Regions from separate parts of the Pseudoalteromonas sp. MER144-MNA-CIBAN-0113 genome, predicted to be linked through region 2. Evidence: predicted binding sites of a transcription regulator. Region 2 holds the regulator's gene; the other holds the start of a gene.
What was found. The regulator FliA, encoded in region 2, starts transcription of late flagellar genes. The targets are predictions, from matches to a motif close to CTAAAGNTNNNNNNNNNNNNGCCGATA.
Positions count from the first base shown of each region.

Region 1: AAEY57_RS15045 (flagellin) is a predicted target of FliA. The motif match lies at 1,682-1,708, and genes of this name have one in related genera.

Region 1 is NZ_JBEOOG010000066.1:9,715-18,000, reverse strand. Features, by position in the region: gene AAEY57_RS15050 (flagellar protein FlaG) at 1-87, opposite strand, end outside; gene AAEY57_RS15045 (flagellin) at 187-1,587, opposite strand; gene AAEY57_RS15040 (flagellin) at 1,805-3,208, opposite strand; gene flgL (flagellar hook-associated protein FlgL) at 3,484-4,743, opposite strand; gene flgK (flagellar hook-associated protein FlgK) at 4,746-6,752, opposite strand; gene flgJ (flagellar assembly peptidoglycan hydrolase FlgJ) at 6,754-7,749, opposite strand; gene AAEY57_RS15020 (flagellar basal body P-ring protein FlgI) at 7,886-8,286, opposite strand, start outside.
Region 2 is NZ_JBEOOG010000025.1:16,866-25,151, forward strand. Features, by position in the region: gene flhA (flagellar biosynthesis protein FlhA) at 1-1,865, shown strand, start outside; gene flhF (flagellar biosynthesis GTPase FlhF) at 1,887-3,377, shown strand; gene AAEY57_RS08725 (MinD/ParA family ATP-binding protein) at 3,370-4,230, shown strand; gene AAEY57_RS08730 (RNA polymerase sigma factor FliA) at 4,257-4,967, shown strand; gene cheY (chemotaxis response regulator CheY) at 5,008-5,391, shown strand; gene AAEY57_RS08740 (protein phosphatase CheZ) at 5,408-6,175, shown strand; gene AAEY57_RS08745 (chemotaxis protein CheA) at 6,190-8,286, shown strand, end outside.

The DNA.
Region 1 (8,286 bases), on a different contig from region 2:
CTTAACTTGTGATGGGGTTTGGTAACTTGAGGTAACCTCACCTTTTTGCGCTGAGCTGATATTTAGATTTAAACTTTGCGTTTCCATAATTCGCTCCTACTATAAAGCGATATAAAGCTTTATACCTATACAAGAAAGGAAGGGTTGCCCCTTCCTTAGTAGTTAAGTATAGAGCTTATTGTTAAATTAACCTAATAAGCTAAGTGCTGCCTGTGGCAACTGGTTAGACTGAGCTAAGATTGTTGTACCAGCCTGTTGCATAATCTGGTTTTTAGTCAGTTTAGCCGTTTCTGCAGCATAATCTGTATCTTCGATACGACTTTTAGAAGCCGACACGTTTTCTGATACGTTTGAAAGGTTAGCAATAGTGAAGCCAAAACGGTTTTGAACCGCACCTAAGTCTGCTCGTTGTGCATCAATTTGCGCAAGCGCCGCATCAATTGTTTGAATTGCATCTTGTGCACCTTGACTTGTTGCCCCAGAAATATCAATAGTTTCAACTGATGTCAAAGAGCTTGTAGAAGCACTAAATAATTCAGTTTCATCGGCAGTTCCATCATTAGAAATACCAATTTTGTTCGGTGATGATAAGTTTATTTCTGATGTTTTTGAAGCCGTTGCTGTAGATGCAGTTACTCCATCAAATGTTAAACCACCAGCTGGAGTACCTGCATCCATAACAGATTCAATACCATCCACACCTGTTGCTTTAAGTGTAATTTCACCAGCATCAGAATCGTAAACTGCATCATACCCATCGGCAACCATATCCTCAGCTAAGCGAGCCATATCACCACCGTAGGTACCTAAATCATAGTTGTCATCGCCAACATTGATTGTTGCGTTATCTGTATTAGTGATACCAGCAATAGTTACTTCTAAGCGAGCTTCAGCAACTACGCCTGTAGCAGCAGCATTTATTTTTGCTGCAGCACCATCAGCACCATCATTAGCCCCAAGAGTAACATCGACACCATTAATATTTAGTGTGCCTGCTGTTATAGCTTCATTTGTAGCCATGTCACCAGCTGCAGCTACTGCGCCAAATACAGAACCAGCACCATCAATTTCATTTGCACCAAGCGCATCTGCTGATACATCACGCAAAGTTACGTTAATTGTTTCGTTAGCGTTTGAACCTACTTGGAATTGTTTAGTACCGAACGAACCATCTAGTAAGCTTGTACCACCAAATTTAGTCGTTTCAGCGATACGAGTAAGCTCTTGCTGTAATGCGCCAACTTCTTTTTGTAGTGCGGCACGAGCGTTTGCATCGTTTGAACCATTAGCTGATTGCAAAGATAGGTCACGCATACGTTGTAAGATGTTTGATGACTCTTGCATCGCACCTTCAGCGGTTTGCGACATTGAAATACCGTCATTCGCGTTACGCTGAGCAACACCTAAACCATTAATTTGTGAAGAAAGACGGTTCGCAATTTGTAGACCTGCCGCATCATCTTTCGCACTGTTAATTTTCATACCAGATGAAAGACGTTGCATTGATGTACCTAATGCTTCGCTAGATTTTGATAAGTTTCTTTGTGCATTTAATGATGCAACGTTAGTATTTACTGATAAAGCCATGTTATAACTCCTGATTACTTTCGTAATGTAACTAATTGATTTTAACCAAGAGCCATCACAATAAAAATCTGTTCAAGCTCCGTTCTAATTAAGTTAACGGCCGTTATAAAATTACCTTTAGCTTTTTTTTAAAAAAAACAGTAAAAACTTTTAATTGATTGAAATACAAATAAAAAAGCCAAGCATATTTGCTTGGCTTTTTTATAACTAGCTGGCATTAGCCACCTAAAAGACTTAATGCGGCCTGTGGTAACTGGTTTGCCTGCGACAAAATAGTGGTACCGGCTTGTTGCATAATTTGGTTTTTAGTTAGGGTTGCTGTTTCAAGCGCGTAATCAGTATCTTGAATACGGCTACGAGAAGCTGACACGTTCTCAGATACGTTAGCAAGATTGGCAATGGTAAAACCAAAACGGTTTTGCACCGCACCTAAGTCTGCACGCTGGGCGTCAATTTGCGCTAATGCAGCATCAATAGTTTGAATTGCAGATTGAGCACCTTCACTAGTTGTACCACTAATATCAATCGCCTCCACTGATGACAATTGACTTAATGAGCTATTAAACATCTGGAGCTCATTTGCTGCTCCATCGTTTGAAATACCAATTTTGCTCGGTGATGACAAATTTATTTCCGATGTTTTTGAAGCTGTTGTTGCTCCCGCAGCAGTTCCATCAAACGTTAATCCACCAGCAGGCGTACCAACTGCTTCCATTACAGATTCAATACCATCAACACCTGTTGCTTTTAGGCTAATATTGCCTGCAGCTGGGTCATAAACAGCATCATAACCGTCAGCCACCATCTCTTCTGCTAGGCGCGCCATATCACCACCAAAAGTGCCTAAGTCATATTCATCATCGCCAATTTTTATAGTTGCATTATCGGTACTCGTTATCCCTGCGATAACAACATTTAGACGAGCCTCAGCTGTAACACCAGCCGCAGCTCCATTAATAGAATTAGCTACACCATCAGCGCCATCATTTGCTCCAATTAAAACATCAGTACCGTTGATATTCAGTGATCCAGGAGCTACAACTTCATTTGCAGCCATACTGCCTGCAGCTACTACACCAAATACAGTTCCTGGCCCATCAATTTCGTTGGAACCAATAGCATCGGCAGCAACATTACGTAAACTTACATTAATGGTTTCATTCGCATTTGCACCTACCTGAAACTGTTTAGTACCAAAAGTGCCGTCAAGTAAGCTGGTGCCACCAAATTTAGTGGTATCTGCAATTCGAGTGAGCTCTTGTTGCAGGGCTGCTACTTCTTTTTGCAGTGATGCACGGTCAACCGCACTATTTGAACCATTCGCCGATTGCAGTGATAAGTCACGCATACGTTGCAGAATATTTGCTGACTCTTGCATTGCACCTTCAGCAGTTTGCGCCATAGAAATACCATCGTTGGCATTACGCTGAGCAACCGTTAGGCCATTAACCTGAGACGTTAGTCGGTTGGCAATTTGTAAACCTGCAGCATCGTCTTTTGCGCTATTAATACGCAAACCAGATGATAGTCTCTGCATTGAGGTTTCAAGTGCCATGCTAGATTTAGATAGATTGCGTTGCCCATTAAGTGATGCAACATTTGTATTTACGCTTAAAGCCATTTTACCATCTCCTAGTTTCAATCAGAATGTGGTTCAAAATATTTAAGCAAAAACCACACTGTCTATGACTAGTTGAATGCATTACTTGTGCCAACTAGTAAAAAAAGATTAACCCTATGTTTTAAAACAACTAAATAACACTTATTGCGGCTTTAAATTAGAAGTTAGCGATTTTTTGACAGAAGATAAAAAGGGGGTGACAGTTTTTTGCCGCTTCGTTAAGGCAAGTTATTACCTACTTTTCTCGTATAGTAATAACCTGCCTTGGATGGTATTTATAAATAATCGAATAATGAAAGTTTAGCCAAGCGACCAAAAGTCGCTTGTGAAGCCTGTAAACCAGACTCTTGTTTAGTAAGTTCACTAATAGCTGCAGCAGGATCAATTTCAATTAAGCTCGCTCTGTTTTCTTGATTATTAATATCTAGAGCACTGTTTGAATCGGTCACACGCTCCACCACGTTCATACGCCCACCTAGGCCAGCCTGAGTAAACACAATTTGCTCACTGGCATTTTTAAGCTGAATTAACCCATCCGATAACGCTTGGTTAATTTGCGCTCCATCAAGTTGTTCGTCATTTAGACTAGTGATCAGATCTTCAAGCGTATTAAGCACATTTTCTTTACCTGGCTTTTCAAGGGTAAAATCAAGCTGGCCGGGTGCTACACCTTCAAGTTGAATTTCCATGCCTGCAAACTCAATCGGCTCATCAGTTACTTCACCAGTAACAGGTGGTACAAGAGGATTACCATCACGTAATATTTCATACTGATCAGGCGCTGAAGGCGTTGCACCAGGGATAACATTAACGTTATAGGTATTGATCGTTGGAGAAATAAGCGGATCTGGGTCTGAGTTATAATTATCTTTATGAAACTTGTCAAACTCGCCTTGGTTTTCAACATAAACAGTCCCTGCGGTAATGCCGCCTGATGGCGCTCCATCATTCGACACCACATCAAGACGTGCATCTACGCGTTCAAATACATTAAAGCCATTATCGCTTGATTTTATCTCAACCCCTTTTGCAATGGTTACTTCATGCTGGCCTTGATCGCCTTGGTATTCGTATTTGCCATTAGTGCTATTAAATGTATAGGTTTGAATATCGTCTTGATAGCCAGAGAATAGGTATTTCCCCCCTTCTGATTGACTATTCATTAAGTTAAGCAGCGATTTTTGCAATTCTTTTAGTTCACTGGCAACTGAAGCCAAATCACTTTGACCTAACGAACCATTGCCCGCTCGTATGGTTAGCATTTGCGCTTCTAAAATAGTGTCGTTCATACCCTTAAGTATGCTTTCTTCGGTTGATAAGCGACCATTTAGCTGCTTTATATTTTTAGTTAACTGCTCATTGGTTTCTATTTTATTGGTGTACAACATCCCTTGCGATATAGCAGCTGGGTTTTCAGAGGTACTCAAATACTTTTGACCTGTGTTTGCTCGCTCTAAAGCGCCTGCAACGCCCTGTTGATTATCTAAAATTTTATTAATTTGACTTTGATACATTAAATTATTTGATAAACGCATAATTACCTCGCCGCACTCAGTAAAGTGTCAAAAATAGAACGTGCTGCAGACAGTACTTGAGCCGATGCAGCATAAGATTGCTGAAAACGCAGCAAATTAGCTGCCTCTTCATCTAAATTTACGCCCGACAACGATTCGTACCAGGCTTCTGATTGCTGTGCTAAAGCATCAAATGCCGCCCCGTTGGTTTTTGCTTGACTGGTTACTACACCAACATCGGTTACTAACCCAGCATAGGCCTGGTTCAAGGTTTTATGATTATCGGCTGAGGCACTTGCTACCACATTTTGACGTACTAAATCGGTGTTTTGTAAGTCAGCAAGTTTTTGACCGTTGCGGTTATCATCAAAACCACCTTCATTAAATTCTAAATTAAAGGTATCTCCCGTTGCTGGTACGCCTTCAATATTAAAATCAAAGCCATAACCATCGTATGGTGCCCCGGCTTGAGCGAGTATATTGTTAGCAGGCGGTGTAACCGTAAACGTGGTTGTACCATTCCCATCAGTAAGTTGATATTCGTTAGCATTGGCTGTTTTAACAATGCTAATAGGGCCATTTGCTAAATCCAAAGGATTACTAAAACTACCCGTGGTTACATCGGTGACATTACCCGGTGAAATACTGCCTGTGCCTGTATTATCTAGGCCGTCAGCTGTTCTAATTGGAGAGGCTAAGGCAATGTCTTCGCCTCGACCTGTTGTCAGCGATATATTACCTGCCGCGCCACTATTAAGTTTTACCTGAAATTGGTCACCGGCATTACCGGCTCCGGTTACGTTTAGCTCTAAACCAAACGACTCCCCACTGGTAATAGCGGCTGAATCGATAATGCCACTGGGTGGAATAGTTGCTAAAGAGGCTGTGCCTAAAGGTTCACCTTTATTATCTATTGGCTGAATACTTACTTCGTTAGGGTTCCCCGTATAGGTGATCACAAAATCACTCGCTGGTAGTTCACTGCCTTTACCAGCTTCAACGGTTGCTGACATATTAGCTGTTCCGGTATTTGCTTGATAAACAAAAGCACTGACCGTTGGGATATTAAAAATATCGCCTCCAAGCTCGCCGTTTGCATCCATACCTAAACGATTTTGCTGATTAAACGAATCGGCAAGTGCAATGCCCATCTGGCCTATTTGATTTTGAGCAGGCACCAAAATATCGTCTCTAAACGCTAATAAACCGCCAATTTTACCTTTGAGTTTAGTAGGGTCTATATCTAATGACACAGCCTTACCGCCATTTACATCTAAACGTAGCTCTTTAAAGTTAGCATCGGGATCGCCACTAATCGAAAACAAATTAAATGAACCATTTTGCATAACAACCGCTTCACCTGTGCCCATAAATACTTGTTTTTCACCATTAGGGCCATCGAGTGTTTCTATATCAATTAGTTTTGATAAATCACGTATTGCTTTATCACGCTCATTGTAAGCTGAGCTCGCATCTGCTTCGTTTTTAGTGCCATGAACACCCGCAATTTCTTGATTTAACGAACTAATACTTTCGATTAACGTATTCGCCTCTTCAGAAAATATTTCTAATTGCTCATTAACCACCGCTTTTTGCTCTGAAACAATACCTGCAAGCCGGTCCATTTGATCAATCAGATTTTGCGCATCACTCATCACCAATGAACGAGCAACTGTTGATGAAGGTTGGTTAAGTGCTTCTTGCACGTTGTTAAACATCGAGTTGATACTAGTTGATAAGCTGTTTGATTTTTCTGAAAAAATTTGATCAACCCGACTCGCCTCGCTAACAAATTGATCAAAAAAGCTTTTATTTGAGGTATCTCGGTTTAATTGCTTTTGTGCAAACTCATTTAATAACCGGTACGTTTGACCGCGGCCCACCTGATTATCAATCATGGTAGTAAATTCAGTGCGCTCTCGTACATACCCTTCAGTATTAACGTTTGCGATGTTTTTACTTGTCGTTTGCAATAACTCAGAGTTTGCTCTTATTCCTGAATTAGCAATATTTAATAAATTAAACGACATGTTACTCTACTCCTTGGCGGATAATGCTTGTGGCGATATTCTTTAACTCGTTACTGTTAAGCACTCTTTTTATTTTGTCTGCATAGTTAGGGTCGGTTGCATAACCGGCTTGCTGTAAAGAGTCTAAAAATTTGTGCGGCTTTGCTGTATTGTTTAATGCATCTTGATAGCGAGGGTTCTGCGTTAAAAAATCCACAAAATCATTCACACTATCTTTTATTGAGTCATACGCTCTAAAGCTTGCTTGCTTTTTAACTGCAGCGCCTTGCTCAAACTCTAAAGTGACCTTACTGGCTTTTTCGCCCTGCCAACTTTTATCTGACTTTATATTGAATAAATTATTTGAGCTATTGCCATCACCTTTACTGATAATATGTTTACCCCAGCCAGTTTCTAATGCTGCTTGCGCAACCATAACCGCCGGATTTAAACCAATTTTTTTAGCCGCTGTTTTTGCGTGTTCCCACACTGTACTTACAAATTCCTCAGCATTTTCAAATGTGCCAGACGCTATGTTTTGTTCGCTTTTTTCAGTTGAATCAACGAGCGGCACTTTTTCAGTGACCTTTTGGTTTTCTTGATGAGGTAAGGTGCTACCCGCACGTTGGTCACTAAAGAAATCTGACGTTGTACGAAGAACTGAGCCTGGCATAAAGTTTTTTCCATCTGGCGATAGTTGCTGCACAATTAAATCAGCAAGACCTAAAGAGCCATTTGATGAAAGCTCTGTAGCCATCTGTTGGTCGTGCATTTCTTCAAAAAACTTCACGCCACTTGCATTAAATGGGCTTTCTTTGTCTTCAAAAGCCTCATTGGCTTTACGCATACTTTTCAGTAGCATTTGGGTGAAGATAGCTTCAAATTGTGCCGCCGCTTTTTTTAACGCCGCTTTAGATGCATCGGTTGATGCATCACCGCTGTTTAAAGCATCTCGACGCAAAGAGTCTAAGTTGCCTAAATCAAAAAAGTTTTGCTTATCTAGATGATTTGTTTCCATCAGCTTTTTGACACAATAATTAATAATACCTAGTTAAATGCAATAATTGAGCCAAAAGAAGAGTAGCGATGAAAGGTTAAGGATGAAAGGTTAAGGGTTAAAGACCCTAGGGCTTAGGGTCTAGAATCTTATAAAACTAAATTACAACAAGCTGACCGTTAATTGCACCGGCTTCTTTAAGTGCTTCAAGAATCGCCATTAAATCGCCAGGGGCAGCGCCAACTTCATTAATAGCACGAACTAAATCATCAAGGCTGACACCTGGGTCAAATACAAAAGCACGTGAATCATCTTGATTAACGTCAATAATACTTTGTTGGGTAACCACTGTTTCCCCCTCTGCTAAAGGATTTGGCTGTGCCACATTTTGTTGCTCAGCAATGGTCACAGTAAGGCCACCATGTGTAATTGCCGCAGGTTGTAATTTTACATTTTTTCCAATAACTATAGTGCCGGTGCGTGAGTTAACAATTATTTTTGCCGAAGTATCCGCAGGCTTAAACTCTAAGTTTTCAAGAGTTGATAAATACGATACAC
Region 2 (8,286 bases):
TAATGCGCTTAGCACTCAATGTGGCCAGTACCCGGGTGGTACTGCTTGAGGGTCATAACGGTGGGGATGCTGCTGGTAAAGTCATTGAAGCATTTGGTTCAGTGGTAATCGGTGGTAACTACGCCGTGGGCTTGGTGGTGTTTTTAATTCTGATCATCATTAACTTTGTGGTAATCACCAAAGGTGCTGGTCGTATTTCAGAAGTATCAGCGCGTTTTACTCTAGATGCTATGCCAGGTAAGCAAATGGCCATAGATGCAGATATGAATGCCGGTTTTATCAGTGCCGAGCAAGCCAGAGAACGTCGTGAGGAAGTAACTCGTGAAGCTGACTTTTATGGTTCTATGGATGGTGCTAGTAAATTTGTAAAAGGCGATGCTATTGCTGGCATAGTCATTTTAGTGATCAATATTGTGGGTGGCTTATTTGTTGGCATGATCCAACATGATTTAAGTTTTTCACGCGCTATGGAAGTGTACACACTATTGACCATTGGTGATGGCTTAGTCGCGCAATTACCTTCATTACTACTTTCAATTGGTACTGCAATTGTTGTAACCCGTCAAAATGAATCGCACAACATGGGCGATCAGTTTAAGAAGCAATTAGGTAACGAAAAGTCGTTATTTATTGCCTCAGGTATCCTTATTACTATGGGCTTAGTCCCAGGTATGCCACACCTTGCATTTTTAAGCTTAGGGGCGCTTTTAGGTTACCTTGCATACTATACTCAGCAAAATAAACTGAAATTAGCCGCTGCAGAAGCAGAAGAAGCCGAAAATGCGGCCTCAGGTACCGGAATTGCGGCTAAACAAGAGCAAAAAGAACTGGGTTGGGATGATGTTCAACAAGTTGATGTTATTGGTCTAGAAGTCGGTTACCGACTCATTCCTCTCGTTGACCAATCACAAGGTGGCGAGCTGTTAAACCGTATTAAAGGAGTGCGTAAAAAACTATCTCAAGAGCTGGGCTTTTTAGTGCCGCCGGTGCATATACGCGATAATCTAGAACTCGACCCAAATGCATACCGCATAACCATGATGGGTGTATCAAGTGGTGAGGGTGAGCTTAAACATGGTGATGAATTAGCGATTAACCCAGGCCAAGTATTTGGCCCGCTAAAAGGAATTGAAACTAAAGATCCTGCGTTTGGTTTAGATGCGGTTTGGATAAAACCCGATCAAAAAGATGAAGCACAGTCTTTAGGTTACACGGTGGTTGATTCGGCGACCGTGGTGGCAACCCATATTAGCCAGTTACTCACCAATAGCGCCGCATTATTACTCGGACATGAAGAAGTACAGAACTTATTAGATATGTTAGGTAAGAGTCACCCTCGCTTAGTTGAAGGACTTGTACCTGAGGTATTACCGCTGACCACCATCGTTAAAGTACTACAAAATTTATTAAACGAAGGGGTGGCAATACGAGATATGCGTTCAATTGTTCAAACCCTTGTTGAGTATGGCCCTCGTAGCCAAGACCCAGATGTATTAACGGCTGCAGTGCGAATATCACTGCGTAGATTAATCGTCCAAGATGCCGTTGGTATGTCTTCTGAAATCCCTGTCATAACCTTGGCGCCTGAGTTGGAACAGATGTTGCATCAGTCACTTCAAAATGCAGGTGATGAAGGTGCCGGAATAGAACCAGGGCTTGCTGATAGACTTCAAACATCATTGAATGAAGCGCATCAAAATCAAGAAATGGCCGGTGAACCTTCAATATTGCTAACGTCAGGAATGTTACGCACTGTGTTATCTCGATTTGTTAAATACACCATTCCAGGATTGCGAGTGATGTCTTATCAAGAGATACCAGATGAAAGACAGATCAAGATTGTCAGCTCTGTAGGCCAACAATAAGATTTTAAAGGGGTTTGAATTATGAAAATTAAACGTTTTTTTGCTAAAGACATGCGCACTGCACTAAAAGAAGTAAAAGAAGAGTTGGGTGTTGATGCGGTTATTATGTCAAATAAAAAACTAGCTAATGGCGTTGAAATTGTTGCTGCAGTTGATTACGACAAAGCAGCGACAAAAGCGCCAGAGCAGCCTCAAAGCCAACCTGCTGCAAGAGCTTCATTTGCACATACTGAGCAAAGTTCACATAATTTTGTTAAACCAGAACCGCAACGCGCTCAACCTAAGCCACAGGCAAAGGTTGCAGATAGCTTACAAGCTTTACTAGAGCGTCAGTCTCCACGTCCTCGTTCAGCAGAGCTTGCTTCAATGTTTTCACACTCTGGCATTGACACTTCTGGTCACTATCAAGAACAAGAGCCTGTGCAATCACGACCTAAAAATATGTTTGAACGTGAACAAAGCGCGCCAGTGCGCCCTCGCACCCAAGCCGATAGCTTAGGTTTCGACGACTTAGACAGTGGCTTTGACGATTTAGATTCACCTAGCGCACCGCGTCAGCAAACAATGCATAAAGAATCCAGTGACATCAGCACAATGCGTGAAGAAATGAACGCAATTCGTCAACTATTAGAGCACCAAGTATCAGGTTTAATGCAGCAAGATATGGCACGTCGCGACCCGACCCGTGCATGTATGATTGACCGCTTAGTCGGTATGGGGATAGAAAAAAATGTTGCTGAGCAAATGGCATGTTTTGTACCAGACGATGTGTCTCGCCAACAAGGCTGGAAAGCTTTATTGAACATGGTTGAAGATCAAATGCAAACCACGAACAACGAAATACTTCGCCAAGGCGGTGTTTTTGCGTTAGTCGGACCTACTGGCGTGGGTAAAACCACCACAGTTGCAAAACTGGCAGCATTGGGTGCACAAAAATACGGTGCCGATAAAGTAGCGCTTATTACTACCGATACCTACCGTATTGGTGCTTATGAGCAGCTAGCAACGTATGGTCGTATTATAGGTTGTGGCGTTAAACAAGTTAAAGATGCAAATGAATTAGCAGAAGTTTTATACCATTTACGAAATAAACGTCTAGTCTTAATTGATACAGCAGGAATGAGTCAACGTGATTTACGCTTAACCGAGCAGTTAAACACCTTGATGCGTAATCAGCGTGTTGATATACGTAGTTATTTAGTATTAAGTGCGACGGCGCAAATTAATGTATTACAAGAAACAGTAAGGCACTTTAAAAAAGTACAGCTAAGCGGATGTATTTTTACTAAACTTGATGAGTCATTGAGTTTAGGTGAGATTATTAGTATTGCGATTCAAAATCGTCTCCCAATAGGGTATCTTACTAACGGTCAGCGAGTACCAGAAGATATTAGAGTGGCAAATGCCGAAAAACTAGTAAAAAAAGCTGAGCAATTGTATTTAAAAAGAATAAAAGCACAACAATCACGACACCAATCAGTGGCGTCGAGCACAGTAGAGATGTATGATTAACACAGTTTTAGATCAAGCAAGCGGCCTTCGCAAAATGAGCAAGAATAATAATAACGGCGTAAAAGTTATCGCTGTCACCGGCGGCAAAGGTGGAGTGGGTAAAACGAACGTATCCCTTAACACGGCAATCGCGTTAGGCCAACAAGGCAAACGTGTGCTTGTACTAGATGCTGATTTAGGATTAGCGAATTGTGATGTGATGCTTGGACTGCGCGTTGAGCGTAATTTATCTCATGTTTTATCGGGCGAATGTGAACTTGATGATATTTTAGTCGAAGGTCCCGCAGGCATAAAAATAGTGCCTGCAACATCGGGTTCGCAAAGTATGGTTGAGTTATCACCCTCAGAGCACGCTGGACTTATTCGTGCATTTAGTGAACTTAACACCGACTTTGATATTTTAATTGTTGATACCGCTGCGGGTATTTCTGACATGGTATTGAGCTTTTCTCGTGCCGCACAGGATGTGGTTGTGGTGGTATGTGATGAGCCAACATCAATTACCGATGCCTATGCGCTCATTAAAGTACTGAGCCGTGAGCACGGCGTATACAAATTTAAAATTGTTGCCAACATGGTGCGTAGCTTACGCGAAGGGCAGGAATTGTTTGCAAAACTTTCAAAGGTTACCGACCGATTTTTAGATATATCAATGGAGTTGGTTGCAACAGTTCCTTATGATGAGAATATGCGCAAATCAACGCGCCGCCAAAAAGTAATTGTTGAGGTTTTTCCTGGGTCGCCTGCTGCAATTGCTTTTAAAACACTGGCTACAAAAATTGCTAAGTGGCCAACACCTAGTCAAGCCTCGGGTCATTTAGAGTTTTTCATTGAGAAACTAGTTAGTAACTAACAATGACAATACCGGTGAATAGAGCTATGGGATATCAGTCAACACAAAATTTAAATATGATTGTTGAAAAGCATGCCTCATTAGTCAAAAAAGTGGCGTGCCATTTAATTGCTCGTTTACCGGCCAGTGTGCAGCTAGATGATTTAATTCAATCGGGTATGATTGGTTTAATTGAAGCTTCAAAAAACTTTGATGCAAGCAAAGGCGCAAGCTTTGAAACCTTTGCCGGTATTCGTATTCGTGGTGCGATGATAGACGAAATGCGCCGAGGCGATTGGGTTCCACGTTCAGTTCACAGAAAAAGCCGTTTGGTTGCAGAAACTATTGTTGCGCTTGAGAACAGTTTAAACCGTGAACCTAAAGATAGTGAAGTTGCTGAAAAACTTGAAATTTCGCTAAATGAGTACCATCATATTTTAAACGATGTAAATGTAAGCAAAGTGTTAGGTATTGAAGACCTTGGTATAGATGACGATGTGATTACACCTCATGGCCAAGATTTAGCACTAGACAAACCGTTCAATAATGTTAAAAATGAACGGTTTAATGAGTCTTTACTCAGTGCAATAAAGTCGTTACCGGAAAAAGATGCAATGGTGCTTTCTTTGTACTATAACGATGAGATGAATTTAAAAGAAATTGGGCATATACTCGATGTAAGTGAATCGCGTGTAAGTCAGATACATGGTCAGGCGATGATTAAGCTTAAAGCAAAAATCAATGACTGGATAAACTAGAAGTAAGTAAATAAAGGTTCAGGCCTCACTGGAGGATGTTTTGGATAAAAACATTAAAATTCTTGTTGTTGATGATTTCTCAACAATGAGACGTATTATTAAAAACCTGTTGCGCGATTTAGGTTTTACCAATGTTCAAGAAGCAGATGACGGGTCAACTGCTTTGCCTATGTTGCAAAATCAAGCGTTTGATTTTGTTGTAACAGATTGGAATATGCCAGGCATGCAAGGTATTGATCTTTTAAGGGCAATTCGAGCTGATGAAAAATTAAAGCATATTCCTGTTTTAATGGTTACAGCAGAAGCTAAAAAAGAACAAATAATTGCTGCGGCCCAAGCAGGTGTTAATGGTTATATTGTTAAACCATTCACTGCAGGTACATTGAAAACTAAATTAGAAAAAGTGTTCGAACGCTTAGGTTAATGAGAGGGAGAGGCTTATGTCAGCACCTGCTGCGCCTCAGATTACTTTAGAACAAGCTCGCCAGTTAGTTGTTTTTTTAGAAAATGGTGAGCAAGATAAAGCGAATCAGTTAATTTTAGAAACAGCTTCACAAGAGCAATCACAGTTATTTGCTGAGGTGGGTAAGTTGACGCGTCAACTGCACGAAGCTTTAAAAAGTTTCGAGTTAGACACGCGTTTAACAGACATTACCACTGATGCCATCCCTGACGCAAAAAAACGCCTTAACTATGTCATGGAAATGACAGAAAACGCAGCCAATAAGACAATGGATGCGGTTGAAGCAAGCTTACCATTAGCACAAGAAATCGCTGACGAAATAGCTGATATCAAGCCAACGTGGGATCGTTTAATGAACCGCGAAATAGAGCTTGGTGAGTTTAAATCACTTTGCCATAGTATTGATAAGTTTATGAGCAGTTCTCATCACAAAACCGATGAGTTACAAATGCTGATGACTAATGTGCTGATGGCTCAAGACTATCAAGATTTAACCGGTCAGGTTATTCGCCGTGTTATTGAACTTGTCCGTGAAGTTGAAGAAAGTTTAATTCACCTGTTAACTGCATTTGCAGCGCAAGGTGGTGAGGTTGAACCAACTGAACAACCAGAAAAAATAGAAGATCCCATTGTTGCACAAACACTAGCAGGTCCCGAAGGGCCTATTATTGATAAAGAAACGCGTAATGATGTTGTATCTGATCAAGATGAAGTTGATGATCTATTATCAAGTTTGGGCTTCTAATAGGAGAGTACTGCATGAGCTTTGAAGTCGATGAAGATATTTTACAAGACTTTTTAGTAGAGGCCGGAGAAATCCTTGAGCTTTTATCTGAACAGTTAGTAGAACTGGAAAACAACCCAGATGATACTGAGCTACTAAACGCAATATTTCGCGGTTTCCACACTGTAAAGGGTGGCGCTGGCTTTTTGGCTATGACAGAGCTTGTTGATGCATGTCATGGTGCTGAAAATGTGTTTGATTTACTGCGCCAAGGTGTAAGAACAGTTAACTCTGAATTAATGGATGTGATTTTACAAGCACTGGACACCATTAATGAAATGTTTGCCACGATTAAAAATCGTGACCAGCCAGAGCCTGCTGATCCAGAATTACTTGCAGTACTTCACAAACTTGGGCAGCCACCGACAGCAGAAGAGCTTGCCGGCGATTCTGTGGTTGAAGATATAGCTCCTGTGGAAACTCCATCGGTAGAGCCTGAACCAGTTGCAGAGCAACCGAGCAACGATGCTGAAGAAGACCCGTTTGCTTTTGATGAATTATTTAGCGGCCCAGATAGCAGCAGTACTGAGTCTCAGATTGATGAAATAACCGAAGACGAATTCGAAAGCCTACTTGATGAACTTCATGGAAAAGGGCAAGCCCCACAAGAAAAACAATCATCATCAAGTGGCAATGATGTCAGTGGTGATATAACTGACGATGAATTTGACAGCTTATTGGATGAACTTCATGGTGTAGGCAGCTTTGGCGAAGTGAGCCAAGCAACCGCAAGTACACCACAACAAACACCATCGGCTCCTGTGGCTTCACCAAGTAACGAGCAAAGCTCGGGCGATGATGAAATAAGTGACGACGAGTTTGAAGCCTTACTTGATGAACTTCATGGTAAAGGTGCACCTAAGTCGATAGAAACACCGGCTCCTGTAAGTAAACCTGAACCAGTGGCAGCTAAAAAGCCAGAACCAGTTGCTGCAGCTAAGCCACAGCCTAAACCAGAGCCAGCTAAGCCGGCTCCTGCGGCACAAGCAGCTAAAGCTGCGCCGCCCAAAAAAGCAGCGCCTCCACCGGCAGAAACAACTGTACGTGTTGATACCAAACGCCTAGACCAAATAATGAACATGGTGGGCGAGTTAGTACTTGTGCGAAATCGTTTGGTAAGCTTGGCAACAAACTCTGACAGCGAGGCTATGGGTAAAGCTATTTCCAACTTAGATGTTGTGACTGCTGATATCCAAGGTGCAGTAATGCAAACACGAATGCAGCCAATTAAAAAAGTGTTTGGCCGTTTCCCCCGTGTAGTACGAGATTTAGCACGAACGCTGCAAAAAGATATTAATTTATTACTTGTTGGTGAAGACACCGATTTAGATAAAAATTTAGTGGAAGCATTGGCAGATCCACTCGTGCATTTAGTGCGCAACTCAGTGGATCATGGTATTGAAATGCCCGATATTCGTGAAGCATCGGGTAAACCTAGAACCGGTACTGTTACTTTATCAGCGTCTCAGCAAGGCGACCATATCCTGCTTACCATCCAAGATGATGGTGCCGGTATGGATGCTGAAAAGCTTAAAAAGATTGCGATTAGTAAAGGGGTGCTTGATCACGACCAAGCGAGTCGTCTTTCTGATACTGAAGCTTATAACCTTATTTTTGCACCTGGGTTTTCAACCAAAGAAGAAATCTCAGATATTTCTGGCCGTGGTGTTGGTATGGATGTGGTTAAAACAAAAATCACTCAGCTCAATGGCTCGGTTAACATAAAATCAGAAATGGGCGTAGGGACTACTTTAGAAATCAAAGTTCCACTAACACTTGCGATATTGCCTACCTTAATGGTGGTGGTGGGAGAGCAAACCTTTGCCTTGCCGCTAGCGGGTGTAAGTGAAATATTCCACTTAGATTTAACAAAAACTAATGTGGTTGATGGCCAGCTAACGATTATTGTTCGTAAAAAGTCGATTCCATTATTCTACCTTGAACATTGGCTTATAAAAGGCGCTGATAGAGGTCAGCGAAAAGCACAAGGGCATGTCGTTATTGTGCAAATAGGGACTCAAAAAGTAGGGTTCGTTGTTGATTCACTAATAGGTCAAGAAGAAGTGGTGATC